2 regions of the Hoskinsella mucinilytica genome follow, and region 2 is predicted to be linked to the other one. Evidence: predicted binding sites of a transcription regulator. Region 2 holds the regulator's gene; the other holds the start of a gene.
The links. The regulator Rex, encoded in region 2, represses fermentation and respiration genes when NADH is low (regulators of the CRP and FNR family bind a similar motif). The targets are predictions, from matches to a motif close to GTGAANNNNTTCAC.
Positions count from the first base shown of each region.

Region 1: the regulator Rex is predicted to act here: its motif matches at 2,287-2,300, upstream of UGRO018_RS11310 (iron-sulfur cluster assembly scaffold protein).

Region 1 covers NZ_JBEQZJ010000028.1:35,864-43,968, forward strand. Annotated here, with positions in the region: gene UGRO018_RS11290 (galactokinase) at 1-46, opposite strand, end outside; gene UGRO018_RS11295 (hypothetical protein) at 383-751, shown strand; gene UGRO018_RS11300 (histidinol-phosphatase HisJ family protein) at 847-1,620, shown strand; gene UGRO018_RS11305 (histidine phosphatase family protein) at 1,617-2,174, shown strand; gene UGRO018_RS11310 (iron-sulfur cluster assembly scaffold protein) at 2,418-3,110, shown strand; gene UGRO018_RS11315 (GGGtGRT protein) at 3,122-4,123, shown strand; gene UGRO018_RS11320 (hypothetical protein) at 4,265-4,483, shown strand; gene UGRO018_RS11325 (YbjQ family protein) at 4,464-4,775, shown strand; gene mreB (rod shape-determining protein) at 4,889-5,860, shown strand; gene amrA (AmmeMemoRadiSam system protein A) at 6,190-7,494, shown strand; gene amrS (AmmeMemoRadiSam system radical SAM enzyme) at 7,484-8,105, shown strand, end outside.
Region 2 covers NZ_JBEQZJ010000012.1:4,767-12,871, forward strand. Annotated here, with positions in the region: gene tsaD (tRNA (adenosine(37)-N6)-threonylcarbamoyltransferase complex transferase subunit TsaD) at 1-383, shown strand, start outside; gene UGRO018_RS05545 (redox-sensing transcriptional repressor Rex) at 527-1,156, shown strand; gene asnS (asparagine--tRNA ligase) at 1,483-2,868, shown strand; gene UGRO018_RS05555 (LicD family protein) at 3,023-3,832, shown strand; gene UGRO018_RS05560 (N-acetylmuramoyl-L-alanine amidase) at 3,847-5,163, shown strand; gene abc-f (ribosomal protection-like ABC-F family protein) at 5,184-7,028, shown strand; gene UGRO018_RS05570 (hypothetical protein) at 7,088-8,105, opposite strand, start outside.

The sequences.
Region 1 (8,105 bases), on a different contig from region 2:
CATGTTTGTAGCGTTCTTGAAACTGGTTGATAAGTTCTGCTTTCATAGTGATCTCTCCTTTGCTTGTAAGCTCTATCATCACTATAAGCAACGGTTTACTAAATGTCAATAAATTTAGTAAAATAAGTTGGTAAAACTGGTAAAAAGTTTACTAAAAGTGAAAAAGATAGCAATCATCTCAAATCAGAAATTTATACTTTTAAAGAGATAAAGAATGATTTTCGATGGTTTTGTTGAATTCCATGAAAAAACATTGGAAAAGGCGTAATCTTCATGTATAATAAGCATATAGAAGGTAAATTCTATTTCTGATTGGTTTTTTTTAAACCAACAAGATCATTCATGCATATCTTATAAAAACAAAATAATGGAGGACATACGAATGAAGATCAAAAATGATGATGCTTTATCTTTTTTACGCAGTTTTGGGTTTCGCTGTTGTGAACATACGGGGGAAGGATTTATTCGTTATCATAAAACAATAGGAAATATGATCGTGACGATCGCAAACGGACAATTTGAAAATAAGATCCGTATTTCTTTACTACAGGATAAAGAAGGAAGAATACGCACATCTTATAAAGATATCTTAGAATATACGGAAATGATCGGGTCTATGATCGATGCCGGCTTGATCGCAGAAAGTGCATCCGTTGATTTAGAAAAGGAAGAAGCATTAGATGAGATAGAGCTTATGGAAAATCCATTGATATCTTTTCCGAGAAAACCAGAAGGATTTATGGCACAATAGCAGGTAATCACTGCTATTTTTTTGTTTTACTTGTGAAATTTTGGCGTTTTTTGCGTTTAACGTGTATAATAAATAAAAAAAGGGAGGCGAATCAAATGATTGATGGACATATGCATTTGGAAAATGGCCCATTAAGTGTGGACTATGTTATGGAATTTGTAAATGCCGGAGTAAAGGCAGGAATGGATACGATACAAATATTGGATCATACTCATCGATTTGAGGAATTTGCGCCAATGTATGAAGTGTTAAAAGAAACAGCCCCTCAACAAAAGGCGTGGTTTGATAAGAAAAAATTAGAACCGCTTCGTGTATATCACGAATTGATAGAAGAGGTTCGCTCTAAAGCATTACCGATCGAGGTACGCTTTGGCTTAGAGGTGTGCTATGCACCTCAGGATAAAGCTTTGATTCAGGATGTGTTATCTAGATATCCTTATGATTTTGTGATTGGTAGCATTCATTCTATTGATGGTAGATTATACGATATGAAAAGCTTTTCCAGGGAAATTTTGTGGGATCGATTTGATACCGATGAGATTTATCGACGTTATTATGAAATCATGGAAGATATGATTGGTAGCGATTTGTTTACTCAGATCGGACATCCGGATCAGTTAAAGCTGTTTCATGATGTGCCGAATTATGATTTAGTTCCAACCTACGAAAAACTCGCTAAGCTTGCGAAAGAACATGATGTTTATATGGAAAACAATACCGGGATCCATTATCGTTATGGTCATGAAGATATCGGGACCAATCCTGTGTTTCTTGCAATCTTAAAGAATCATGGTGTAAAGATCATGACCGCAAGTGATGCACATCAGCCTCAAGATGTAGGGAAATTCATACAGGAGATAACAAAATGATCTATTTTGTACGACATGGACAAACGGATTGGAATAAACAAGGTCTTCTACAAGGACAAAGTGATATTCCATTAAATGAGGAAGGGATCGCTCAGGCAAAGCAGGTAGGGGAATGGTTAAAAGAGATACCTATCGATAAGGTGTATTGTTCCCCATTAAAGCGTACCAGAGAAACCGCAAATTGGATCATTGCCGATAGAGGGTTGGCCGTTTCAGAAGATGAACGACTTTTGGAACGCCATTTTGGAGAATTGGAAGGAAGTCATAAAAGCGAATGGGATTTTCAAAGCTTCTGGGTATTGGATACACAGGCGAAATATGGGATGGAATCAGTAGAGGATCTATTTGAGCGAGTATATCGTTTCTTGGATATGATACAAGAAGAAGCCATCGATCACAATATTTTATTGGTAGCACATGGGGGTGTGAGCATTCCATTTCAATGCTATTTCAATGAGGAATACAAAAAGAAAGAGCTGACTTCTTTGATCTTGAAAAACTGTGAAGTCGCACAAAGAGAAAGTAAGAAGAAGCAGATGTGTGAAAAGGGATGAAAAATCCCTTTTTTTTTCGGGGCTATGTAAGAATAAAAGGCGCCTTTAGCATTGACAGGACATGGGAAAAGATTTAAAATTAAAGAGTGGGAAAACGACTTTCACAATACTTGTGAAAAAGTTCCCAAACATATATTTCTATGATAGAGGGTAGAAATATGCGATAAACCAAGGCTACAACTTTTTCATAGAAAGTAGCATACATTGGTAAAATCATGGATGACACGAGAAAGGAGAAATGACATGATTTATTCAAAAGAAGTTGAAAACATGTGCCCAGTAACATGCGGCGCTAGTCACGGATGTGCTCCTATTCCTGAAGAAGGAAAATGGGTTTACTCAAAAGAAATCAAAGACATCTCTGGTTTAACACACGGTATCGGATGGTGTGCTCCACAACAGGGTGCCTGCAAATTAACGTTAAACGTAAAGGAAGGTATCATCGAAGAAGCATTGATCGAAACGATTGGTTGTTCAGGTATGACTCACTCCGCTGCGATGGCAAGTGAGGCAATCGTAGGAAAGACTTTACTGGAAGCAGTAAACACTGACCTTGTATGTGATGCAATCAATACTGCTATGCGTGAATTGTTCTTACAGATCATCTACGGACGTACTCAGTCTGCATTCTCTGAAAACGGACTTCCTGTAGGTGCTGGTTTGGAAGACTTAGGTAAAGGAACTCGTTCTCAGGTAGGTACGATTTATTCTACCAAAGTAAAGGGTCCTCGTTACTTGGATCTTGCTGAAGGCTACATCCTGAAAATGGGATTAGATGAAAACAGTGAAATCATTGGTTACGAATATGTAAACATGGGTGTTTTCATGGATGCTGTTAAAAAAGGTGTAAATGCTGAAGAAGCATTGAACAACGCTAAGAAAACTTACGGTCGTTATGCAGATGCTGTTAAATATATCGACCCAAGACACGAATAGGAGGAAAAATCATGGCATTATTTGAAGGATACGAAAGACGTATTGATAAAATCAATGAAGTATTAAACTCATATGGTATTTCTTCCGTCGAAGAAGCAAAAAAACTATGTGATGATAAAGGTGTAGATGTTTACAACCTTGTAAAAGAAATTCAGCCAATTTGTTTTGAAAACGCTAGCTGGGCTTACATCGTAGGTGCTGCTATCGCAATCAAAAAAGGTGATAAAACAGCTTATGATGTAGCAAAATCTTTAGGTGAAGGTCTTCAGGCTTTCTGTATTCCAGGATCTGTTGCTGATGATCGTAAAGTTGGTTTAGGTCATGGTAACCTAGCTGCTATGTTATTGAACGATGATACAAAATGTTTCGCATTCCTTGCAGGACACGAATCTTTCGCTGCTGCTGAAGGTGCAATCGGTATCGCTCGTAACGCTAACAAAGCACGTAAAGAACCACTTCGTGTTATCCTAAACGGTTTAGGAAAAGACGCTGCAAAAATCATTTCTCGTATCAATGGATTTACTTATGTAGAAACTAAATTCGATTATTTCACAGGTGAATTAAGTGAAGTAAGCAGAACTTCTTACTCTAATGGAGAAAGAGCTGCTGTTAACTGCTACGGTGTAGATGATGTACGTGAAGGTGTTGCTGTTATGCATCACGAAGGTGTAGACGTATCCATTACTGGTAACTCTACAAACCCAACTCGTTTCCAGCACCCAGTTGCAGGTACATACAAAAAAGAATGTATCGAACAGGGTAAGAAATACTTCTCTGTAGCTTCAGGTGGTGGTACAGGACGTACCCTTCACCCAGATAACATGGCTGCTGGTCCTGCTTCTTATGGTATGACTGATACTATGGGACGTATGCACTCAGATGCACAGTTCGCCGGTTCTTCTTCAGTTCCTGCTCACGTTGAGATGATGGGTCTGATCGGTATGGGTAATAACCCAATGGTTGGAGCTAGTGTTGCTGTTGCAGTAGCAATCGCTGAGGCAATGAACAAATAATTCATATTCTATGAAAAAGTAAGATGATTTCCTTTGAAATCATCTTTTTCTATATTTGATTAGAAAAACATAACAATCATGGAAATGTCTTGCAGTTTTATTAAAATGGCTATATCATAAAGAAAAGAAGGAGGAGCTGTGATGAACAAAAAAATGGTTGCGCCGATCCTTATCGGTATCTTAGTAACAGGGTACTTTCTATTATGGATAGCGTTGATCTTATGGTCAGATAGAAATGGCTTTCTAATGATCATGTTGGGAATACCCATGACTGCTCTTTTGTTTCTTTGGATTCATGTAGTAAAAGAGCGCATTGATGAGATAAGGAGTGGTGAAGAAGATGATCTTAGTCAATACTGATTACATTACAGGAAAAGAGTTAGAAATGCTTGGTTTAGTGAAAGGAAGTACCATCCAAACCAAAAATATCGGAAAAGACATTTCTCAAGGATTTAAAACATTGGTTGGTGGAGAATTAAAGGCTTATAATGATATGATGAATGAAGCCAGAGCACTTGCGACAAAACGTATGGTGGAAGAAGCGGAAGGTATGGGAGCCGATGCCATTGTGAATATACGTTATGCTTCTAGTGCCATCATGGGTGGTGCTGCAGAGGTCATCGCTTATGGTACTGCGGTGCGATTTCAATAGAACCTTTTGAGGTTCTTTTCTTTTGAAAAAAATGGAAATTGTAATAGTTTTATCATCATTTCTGTGGTATATTATTATTGGTATTTTACAAAAAGTTGGAAAGAAGGAAAAGTATGGCTAGAAAGATAGGAATCGATTTGGGTACGACCAATTTATTGATCTGTGTCGACAATAAAGGTGTTGTTGTGGATGAGCCCTCTATTATCACTGTAGATGCGCAATCTAAAAAATGTATCGCAGCAGGATTAGATGCAAGAGATATGTTGGGACGTACACCTAAAAATATGATATGTATCCGCCCTTTGAAAGATGGCGTTGTTGCGGATTTCGAAGCAACAGATATGATGTTAAATTATTTTTTAAAAAAATGTGATTTGAAAGGGATGTTTCAGAAAAATGTCATTCTGATTTGTCATCCTACGAAAATAACCAGTGTAGAGAAAAATGCAATCAGAGATTGTGCATATCGTGCAGGGGCAAAGAAGGTTTATTTAGAAGAGGAACCAAAGATTGCGGCATTGGGTGCCGGTCTTGATATCGGAAAAGCCAGTGGAAACATGGTATTGGATATCGGTGGTGGAACCAGTGATATTGCAGTATTGTCATTAGGTGACATCGTTTGCTCGACTTCAATTAAAACCGCTGGTAATCGTATTACACAAGATATCATTGAGAATGTACGTGTACAGAAAAAAATGTACATTGGGGAACAAACTGCAGATGAAATCAAAGTGAAGATTGCGAATGCTATTCCAAGTAATGATCCAGAAACCATCAGTATCAGTGGTAGAGATGTAGAAACCGGATTACCTCATGCAATTGAAATAAATGCAAATGAAGTAGAAACTTGGATCCATCAAAGCCTTCGTGAAATCGTTCATGCGACAAAGACCATTCTTGAAGTAACACCTCCGGAACTTGCTTCAGATATCGTTCAACATGGATTGGTATTGACCGGTGGAGGAGCTTTATTAAAGAACCTTGATCAGTTAATGAAAGATGAGTTAAAAATACCGGTATATGTAGCAGAAAATGCATTGAAATGTGTTGTAGATGGTTGCCAGATCATGCTTGAAAATTTATAAACAGATCGATTTGATCTGTTTTTTTTAGGACCCCTTGTTCTAGTTTTTTCTCTTTTTTTTGGTAGATCATAACTTCATGATCTTTAGGTTGTTAAAGCAACATTTTTTCAAAAAATGAAAGGAAATTTTAATAATTTGCACAAAAAATATAAGAATTTTTCATTTTTGTAACTTTTGGAAAAATTTATGTTACTCTTATAGGCGAAACAGGTCGATTGCCTCCTATTCAAAGATACTCCCATTCTTATGACAAAGCAATATGAAGTACCTAAAACAATCGTCCTGTTTCACTTAATCGTGCTATAATGAAACCATAAGAGGTGATGAAGATGTTATTATCAGCATACACAGTTCCTCATCCTCCGATCATCTTATCAGAGATCGGAAAAGGAGAAGAAGAAAAAATCGCAAAGACACAAGTAGCTTACCATAAGATTGCGAAAGAAATCGCCCATCTACAACCGGATACCATTCTTTTCTTCTCATCGCATGCACCGGCATATTATGATTATATATCGATCTCTTCAGGGAAGGAAGCATATGGTGATTTTGCAAACTTTCATGCCTCAGATGTCAAATTTTATGAGGTTTATGATACTGAACTGGCATTACAGATACAAGAGGAAGCCCAAAAAGCCAATCTACCAGCAGGATTATTAGGTGATCATTCAGCACAATTAGACCATGGCACTATGGTGCCGCTGTATTTTATCGAACAAGAGCTAGAGGATTTTCAAATCGTGAGAATCGCAGTAAGTGATTTAGATAGGGAAATTCAATATCAATTCGGTCAATGTATCGCTCATGTATTAAGAGAAAGTAAAAAGCGAGTTATCGTGATAGCAAGTGGTGATCTTTCTCATAAGTTAAAATCAGATGGTCCATATGGATTCAGTAAGGAAGGTCCGATATTTGATCAAAAGATACTTTCCATCTTTAAAAGCAATGATTTTGATGCATTGTTACGAATGGATGAAACCATTGTAGAAGAAAGTGCACAATGTGGTTTTCCTACTTTCTTAATGCTGGCAGGTGTATTATCACGATTTTCTCATCAAACAAATGTATTATCTTATGAAGGGGTCTTTGGTGTAGGCTATCTTATTGCCTCCATATCAATTGAACAAGATCTTTATGTGGCTTTGGCTAAAATGGCATTAGAGTATTACATAAAATATCATAGCGTGCTACCTGCATCCTGTATTCCAAAAGAATTATATCAACCGGCAGCGGTATTTGTTTCCCTGAAAAAACATGGGGAATTAAGAGGTTGTATCGGTACGATCTTGCCTACAAAAGATAGCGCAGGTGAGGAGATCATCGCAAATGCCATTGCCGCAGGTACAAGAGATCCAAGATTTCATTGTATCACCTATGAAGAACTACCTCTTTTGGAATATAGTGTAGATGTCTTGAGTGAACCTGAGGATATTGATTCATTAAATGAACTGGATGTGAAGCGTTATGGCATCATCGTAGGAGATGATCACCATAGAGGCCTTCTTTTGCCCGATTTGGTTGGCGTGGACACAGTTGAGGATCAAGTGAGAATTGCGCTGACAAAGGCCGGAATGGATGGAAATGACCCGTTTTATCTTCAAAGATTTGAGGTGGTACGACATTATGAAATGTGATCTATGTTTTCATCATTGTGAAATAGCGGAAGGGAAAGACGGTTTCTGTAAGGCCAGAGGTTGTGTAAACGGAAGCATTGTTCCTTTGCAGTATGGAAAAGTGACATCGATTGCTTTGGATGCTATAGAAAAAAAGCCTTTTGCACACTTTCATCCCGGAAGCAAGATCTTATCTATTGGAAGTAGTGGATGTAATTTTCATTGTGATTTTTGTCAGAATTACACCATCAGTCAAAAACCGGAACCTGAATTTGAAAGAGTTACACCGGAAGATATCGTATTTCTTGGAGAAGATATGAAACAACAAGGTAATATAGGAATTGCATATACGTATAATGAACCATTGATCAGCTACGAGTTTGTTTATGATTGTGCAAGACTTGCACATGATCATCAGTTGAAAAATGTTGTTGTGACCAATGGAGCGATTTCCTCCAACTATCTGTTGGATCTATTACCTTATATTGATGCGATGAATATTGATCTAAAATCTATACAACCTAAATTCTATCAGGATATTCAAGGAAATTTAGAACAGGTCAAACAGACAATCGTGATTAGTAGTGCCTATACGCATGTAGAGCTTACGACCTTGATCATACCGGGAAGAA
Region 2 (8,105 bases):
TATTACAATTTATCGATCGTAGTAAGCGAAAAAATGAACCATTTGTTCCAGCAGATCTTGCAGCTTCTTATCAAGAAACAGCGTTTGAAGCACTTTTATTAAGAGCTAGAATTGCATTAAAACAATATCAACCATTACAAATGGTATTGGCCGGTGGTGTTGCCGCAAATTCTTGTTTGCGTCAAAAAGTAAGTGAGGATCTAACCAAAGAATTCTCTGATGTTGAATTTATTATTCCACCACTATCTTGTTGTACGGATAATGCGGCAATGATTGCTGTGGCAGGTACCATTGCTTACCAACATGGCGTGCGTGGTGATTTTGATTTGACAGCAGATCCTGGAATAGAATTAGAAAATGATGAAAAGGTTTCACATTTATAAAATCCTTTGACCGAATCAATACCTTGTTTCATGCTACTATCGGATATGATCTTGTATCAAACGGATATGTTTTTGCATGTTAAACTTATTAATTTATTCACAAATAAGAAAAATCGTGGTATACTAACTCATAGGTGATCAACATGAGTGAAAAGAACGTACCAAAGGCAACATTGCAGCGTTATCCTGTTTATCTTAAAGCACTACGTAAATTAAAAAGCTCTGGTGTAGAGCGCATCATGTCGAAGGAATTGGCAAGCGTTGTAAATATTGAACCAACGACGATTCGTCGTGATTTTTCTTTTCTTGGAAATCTGGGAAAACAAGGTTATGGCTATGATGTCAATCGCTTGATTGAAATATTCAATCAAGAATTAGGCATGGATTTTGATGAGAAAATCATTTTGGTCGGTGCAGGTAATATGGGCCGTGCCTTGATGAAATATAATAAATGGGATTATGTCGTAGGTGAAATCACATGTGCATTCGATATCAATCCAGATCGTCAAGGCGTTCGTTTCGGTATCCCCGTTTATGACATCAGTGAGCTAGAACAAAGAGTACCTGATGGTTGTCGTATCGCAATCTTGGCGATCAGTGAAAATATTCAACAAACGGTCGATCGATTGATTGCTTGTGGTATTATCGGTTTGGTAGATTTTACACATGAGCATATTCAGATACCAAAAGGTGTCGTATTAAAAAGTGTTGATGTTGTTTCTTCCATTCAAGAGCTGGTATTTGAAACAAATAAACTGAGTGTCTCTCATTAATCAAAAAAAAGCTTGTCATAAAGGAAGTAATTGTGATATCATCTATACAAGAGTTAGAAAAACTTGAAAAAATGCGTAGAAACAGGACGATATAAGTGAGTTTTGAGAAAAGCGATTCTGTAATTGGTGAAAGACAGAACAAAATCCTTATGGAGAACACCTGTGAAGCAAAGCTGGAGAACTAACAGTAGACAGCTTCGTATATCCGACGTTATGGATGAATTAAGATGCTCTGTATGTTTTAATACAGGGAATCAGGATGGCACTGCGCTGATGATAAGCGTTCCTGTATAGGAACGCTTTTTTTTACAAAAGGAGGAATTATGATGTTTGAATTTATGACAATTCGTGAATTATATGAAATCGTATTAAGTGGTTCACATGTAGAACTTGACAGTATGGAATATGTCCTACTACAGGGTTGGATCAGAACGAATCGATGTAGTGGAAAACTAGGCTTTATCGAATTAAACGACGGTACTTATTTCCGTAATGCACAACTCGTTTATATGCAAGAATTAAAGAATTTTGCGGAAGTAGAAAAGTATCCAACAGGAGCGGCAATCACGGTTACCGGTAAATTAAAATTGACACCGGAAGGAAAACAGCCATTCGAAATACAAGTTACGGAAGTTGTATTAGAGGGCGATTGTGATCGTGACTATCCATTACAGAAAAAACGTCATAGCTTTGAATATTTGCGTGAAATCGCTCATCTTCGTCCTCGTGCAAATACGTTCTATGCGGTATTCCGTTTGCGTTCCGTGCTATCTATGGCAATCCATGAATTTTTCCAAGATCAAGGCTTTGTCTATGTACACACTCCAGTAATTACTGGAAATGATGCAGAGGGTGCCGGTGAAACATTCACGGTTACAACAAGAGAAGATACTAACTATGAAGAAGATTTCTTTGGAAAGCATGCTTCTTTGACTGTATCCGGTCAGCTTCATGTAGAAGCCTTCGCAATGGCGTTCCGTGATGTATATACCTTTGGGCCAACCTTCCGTGCAGAAAACTCAAATACAACACGTCATGCTTCTGAATTTTGGATGATCGAACCAGAGATAGCGTTTGCTGATCTGGATGATGATATGAATCTGATTGAGGATATGATCAAATATTGTATTCAGTATGTGTTAGACAATGCCCCTGAAGAAATGAATTTCTTTAATTCTATGATTGATAAAGAATGTATCGATCGTATTACGAAAGTGATGAATAGTGAATTTAAACGTATGACATATACACAGGCAATCGAGGAATTGAAAAAAGCCGATGTGAAATTCGAAAATAACAAGATTGAATGGGGTATGGATCTACAAAGTGAACATGAGCGTTACTTATGTGAGAAAGTAGTCAATGGACCTGTATTCTTAATTGATTATCCAAAGGATATCAAAGCATTCTATATGCGTGTCAATGAAGATGGTAAAACCGTAGCTGCTTGTGACTTACTAGTTCCAGGCGTAGGAGAATTGGTTGGTGGAAGTCAAAGGGAAGAGCGTTATGATATTTTAGAAGCACGTATGAAAGAAATGGGTATGGAAAACGATTCTTTACAATGGTATATGGATCTTAGAAGATATGGAGGCTGTAAACATGCAGGCTTTGGACTTGGCTTTGATCGTATGCTGATGTATCTAACAGGTATTCAAAATATCAGAGATGTTGAACCGTTCCCACGTACACCAAGAAATTTATTGTATTAAAATAGAAGCTGCTAATCGAATGATTGGTGGCTTTTTCACAAGTTTTGTAATTATTTCCTGGGAAAATTCATGAAAATCTTTCAAATTTGTGATATTCCTTGAAAAAGATTGAGTATCTTCTTTTTTTCTTCTATAATATATACTGGTGATTAATGTGAAAGAATATATACTAAAAGAGAAACATGATGGCAGTGTCATAACAGTACGACAACTTCAGAAGGTATTGTTAGAAATGCTGAAAGATATAGATGAAGTTTGTAAAAACAATGATATTCCTTATTGGTTAACAGGTGGTAGTGCATTGGGTGCAGTACGTCATGAAGGATTTATTCCATGGGATGATGATGCGGATATCGGTATGATGCGAGAAGATTATGAGCGCTTTTTAAAGGTCGTGGATCAACTTGGTGATAAGTATATCGTACAAAGCTTTGAAACGCATAAGGAATATAATGTATTGATCCCACCAATGAAAATTCGTTTAAAGGGAACCTATTGTCAAGAGGCGAATTTTTTATTAAAGAATAAATGCAAAGATTCTGATGGTATTTTTATTGATGTTTTCATTGTAGATCATGTAAGTGAAAAACAATATAAGGATGTATATTGGAGATGTAGAAATGGGTTATTGATGGTATTGATTGCATTATTTGAGAATTTACATATCAATCCGCTTCCTTTGAAAAAGCGGTTTGTACGTAATGCCAAAAAATATGGTAGCATCAATGCGTCAACACCAATGGTTGGTTATGATCTTACATGGACCTTTAATTCCTTTTTCCATCCTGTTGTTTATCCTTATGAAAGTATATTTCCAACACAATATATGAAATTTGAGGATACCATGTTACCGGTGCCTAAAGACCCATCTTTTATGCTGAATGCGGAGGTAGGTGCCAATTATATGAGCTATCCTCCCAAATCAGCACAAGCACCGAAACATATCAAAGATATTGAATTGTAAAGGAGGACAAGAACATGGCATATGCTCCAAGAAAACGTAATTATCGCATCAAATGGAATATCGCAATTCCAATCATTTTCTTATGTGTACTACTCATTTATGCCGGTTCTTCTATTTTTTTCAAAACCAAAGAGGAGAAGGAAACATTTACTGTATGCGGATTTACACCAGAGAAAACTGCATCTGTTTTAAATAAAAAAAGTGCGGATATCGTAACAATAAGCGATTATGTATATTATGGAGAATCCCTTGGTTTGTATGAAAAAAGCTATTCACCTTTAAATAAGGATACATTATCAGGAAAATCCGTTGTCTTACATAATGTTTGTGATGATAGTGAAGTTACCATGACGTTAGGTGATACAGCAGATCAGAAAATAGTATTACAGGATATAAAAGATGGATATTATGAAGTAAGCATCATTGATAATCTTGTGAAAAAACGTGTGGTTTTCTCAGAAAAGCCGAAGGAACATCTATTTTCTACTGTAGCTCGTGATGGTATGGTGCATGATGTATCTATCATAGCGGATGCTGATCTTCTTGCGGATCAAGATATCACGATGGATCATAACTATATGTTTTTGAATGTCAGTAGCAAAGAGCCGGATTCAGATCAAATTGATGTCTTGATCGATCCTTATGGCATGAATGTGGATATTCAATCCATACCGGATAAAGGCAATGAGGCCAATGGATTAATAGAAAACGATGAAATGTATGAAGCAGCAGAGTTAATGAAAAAAGAACTAGAGTCCTATGGATTACGTGTAGAAATTACCAAAAGCGATAAGGATGAAGTCATAGCGACTTATGGAGATGAAGGACGTCTAGCAAAAGGATACCAAAAGCATGCCAAGTATTATCTTTTCTTACGGTTTAATGTAGATGTATCCACTACTGATACAAAGGGCATGATCTTACAGCATTCTAATTATAGTAGTCCAACTTTGGCAAGAAATATGATGTATCATATGACACAAGCAGATGATGTTGTTGAAGCGAATGCGTTATTTTATAATGATTATAGTTGGCCAGGTGTTTATTCAAGTAATCTTATCGCAGGAAGTTTAGATAATGAGTTGATTTATGATGTGAATTTAAATCTTAGAGAAAGCGGTGGAAGAGCTACACAGGCCGGTAGATATTCTGAAACTAGTAAAACAGAAAATAAAAGTTTTGTGAATGCGGATGGTATGCAAGCAATTGAAATTGATTTTGGATATATCACAAATCAATCAGATGCTACCAATTGGAAACAGCATCGAAAGGAAATTGTAACATCTTGTGCAAAAGCCTTTGCACTTGGTATTAATGTAATCAATGAATAAAGAAAAAGCAGGTGATGATGATGAAATATCAGATTCATAAGGGTACAAAGCAATATGGCGCAGATACCATATTTGAAGATATTCAGTTTGAAATCAGAAATAATGAAAAGATAGCGATCGTGGGTAGAAATGGCTGTGGTAAAACAACCTTATTAAAGGTGATTGCACAGATCGAGCCGTTAGATAAAGGTGAGATCCATGCGGAGAGTGGTCTTACCATCGGTTATCTTGCACAGACAACATTTTCAAATGAAGATGCCCTTGTAGAAGATGAATTAGAACATGCCTTTGATAAGGTAAAAGAGTTAGGAAAGCAACTTGAGCTTTCCACACAACAAATGAGTGAACATCCTTCTGAGGAAAATATGAATCGCTATGCCAATCTTCAACAGCGTTTTGAAGAAATGGGTGGTTATACTTATCATAGTGAAATGATGACGATATTCACAAAGTTTGGGTTTCAAGAAGCTGATTTAAAGCGTAGCGTTTCTACCTTTAGCGGGGGACAGAAAACCAGACTGGCATTTGTGAAGCTATTATTAAGTAAACCGGATATCCTTTTATTAGATGAGCCTACCAATCATTTGGATATCGACACGATTGAATGGTTAGAAGGCTACGTAAAACGATATCCCAAAGCCGTTGTATTAGTTTCACATGATCGTATGTTCTTAGATGATGTAGTGGATGTCGTTTATGAAATCGAATATGGTGTTATGCGTAGATATCCCGGTAATTATACCAATTATATGAATACGAAAAAAAGCGATCTCGAACAGCAAAAAAGTGCATATGCAAGGCAACAAAAAGAAATCCAGCGTATGGAGGAACTAATTGAAAAATTCCGTTACAAGAAAAATAAGGCTGCTTTTGCGCAAAGCAAGATCAAATATCTAGATCGAATGGATCGAATTGAAGATCCAAAAAGTGATGAGAAAACTTTCAAAGCAAGATTTACACCGAAAGTACGTGGTGGAAAACGTGTCCTTGAGGTAAAACAACTTTGTATTGGTTATGATCAGCCCCTATGTTGTGTGGATTTAGAAATCCTTCAAGGGCAAAAGGTAGCTATCATTGGTCCAAACGGGAAGGGAAAATCTACCCTAATGAAAACTTTGATGCAACAAATACCACCATTATCCGGAGGCTTTTTGTTAGGGCATCAAATAGAAATCGGTTATTTTGATCAGGAACTTGCTCAATTTGATTCTAACAATACCGTGTTAGAGGAAGTATGGAAAGATTTTCCTGATTTAAATCGCACTGAAATTCGTACTGCTTTAGGGTGCTTCCTATTTAGCGGAGATGATGTATTCAAAACGGTAGATTGTCTTTCAGGTGGAGAGAAGGTCCGTTTAAGCTTTGTGAAGCTGATGTTATCTCATCCAAATTTCCTAATGATGGATGAGCCTACCAATCATCTTGATTTGATTGGTAAGGAGGCATTGGAGGACTCTTTAAGTGAATATGAGGGAACGATGTTATTCGTGAGTCATGATCGTTATTTTATCAGTAAGCTTGCGACAGCAATACTGGTTATAGATGATGGAAAAGCGACATACTATCCTTTGACTTATAGTGAATATACACATTCTGAGCCAATACCAACGACAGCTCTTAAAGAAGTCAAGCAAGATGTAACTTTGAAAAAACCAATCAATTATGGTAAGGAAATCAGTAAGCTGGAAAAGAAAATCGAGGTCAAAGAAGCTGAACTAGAAGAATTAAGAGAATTACGTTTTGATCCTGAATATTATCACGATGTAAAGAAAATGGATGCATTAGATGCAAAGATCGATGAGGTCCATAATGAAATAGAACATTTAATGGCAAAGTGGGAAGAATATAGTGAGTTAATGGGATAACGTTAGAAAAGCCCCAGGTAGTATAGGCCTGGGGCTTTGCTTTTTTGATTTATAGAGCCTCATGTTTCTTTTCGAAAAGTGAGATAGATTGCATAAACTGATAAGGATCCATAAAAAGTAGCAGTAAAACATGGTACGATCATATGTTTGTCTTTGATAACATTGGCGATATCAAATGCAGGCAATAGACTGAAGTTATTCAGAAAGGAAAGCTTCATGCTTGTGAAAAGTAATGGTAAAAGAATGATCAAAGAAGCAAATATGAGAACATACATCTGTTGACGCAAGATGGAAGATAGACCAAATAACAAACATATGGCACATGTAATCGCAAAGAGTTTACAGAACCATGTGAAGATGATAAATTGTAGGATCGTGATTTCTGGAGGTAACATTGAAAATTGGGTTAAGGAAGTAATGGATGCGTGTAAACTAGAAAAGCCATAGGTTTGATGGATTTTCCATACATCAAAGGATATCGCAATAACGCTGAAACATACGCCACATAATAAGGCGAGCATCAGTTTGACTTTCCATACGCTTTGTTTTCCTAGTTTTGTAGAAAAGATGAGACGATCTCGATGTTGTTCATAGTCATAACATACGATATTGGAAAGGGTAAGGATCACAAAGAGTAATATTAGTAAAGCCGGTATCAGGTTGGTGGAGTCTTGAAAGAAGAGATATTCATAGCCATAGGATATCAATGCTTCTCTATGTGGATCTTGTTTGATATAGGCATAGTATTCTTTTATATTTTGAAATGCTTGTTCACCATAAAGCTGGTTCTCGATAGGAATGAGCATAGTTTGCTTTTGTTGAAGGGTTAATGAACCTTGTAAGTAACATTGTTGTATTTGTTCATATTGATCATGCAAATCACGATAGTAAGTATCTTGTGCCTGTAAAAAGGCATCCTTTTCTTCATTTGCAGGACCTGCAAGCTTGTCCATATACGACATCCATTGGTGCTGTTCCATAGAAATATAAAGCTGATCTTGATGAGAGTACCATTGAAGAAAAACGAACAGTAATATGAGCCATATACCTTTTTGAACTCGAAATAGCTTATAACTT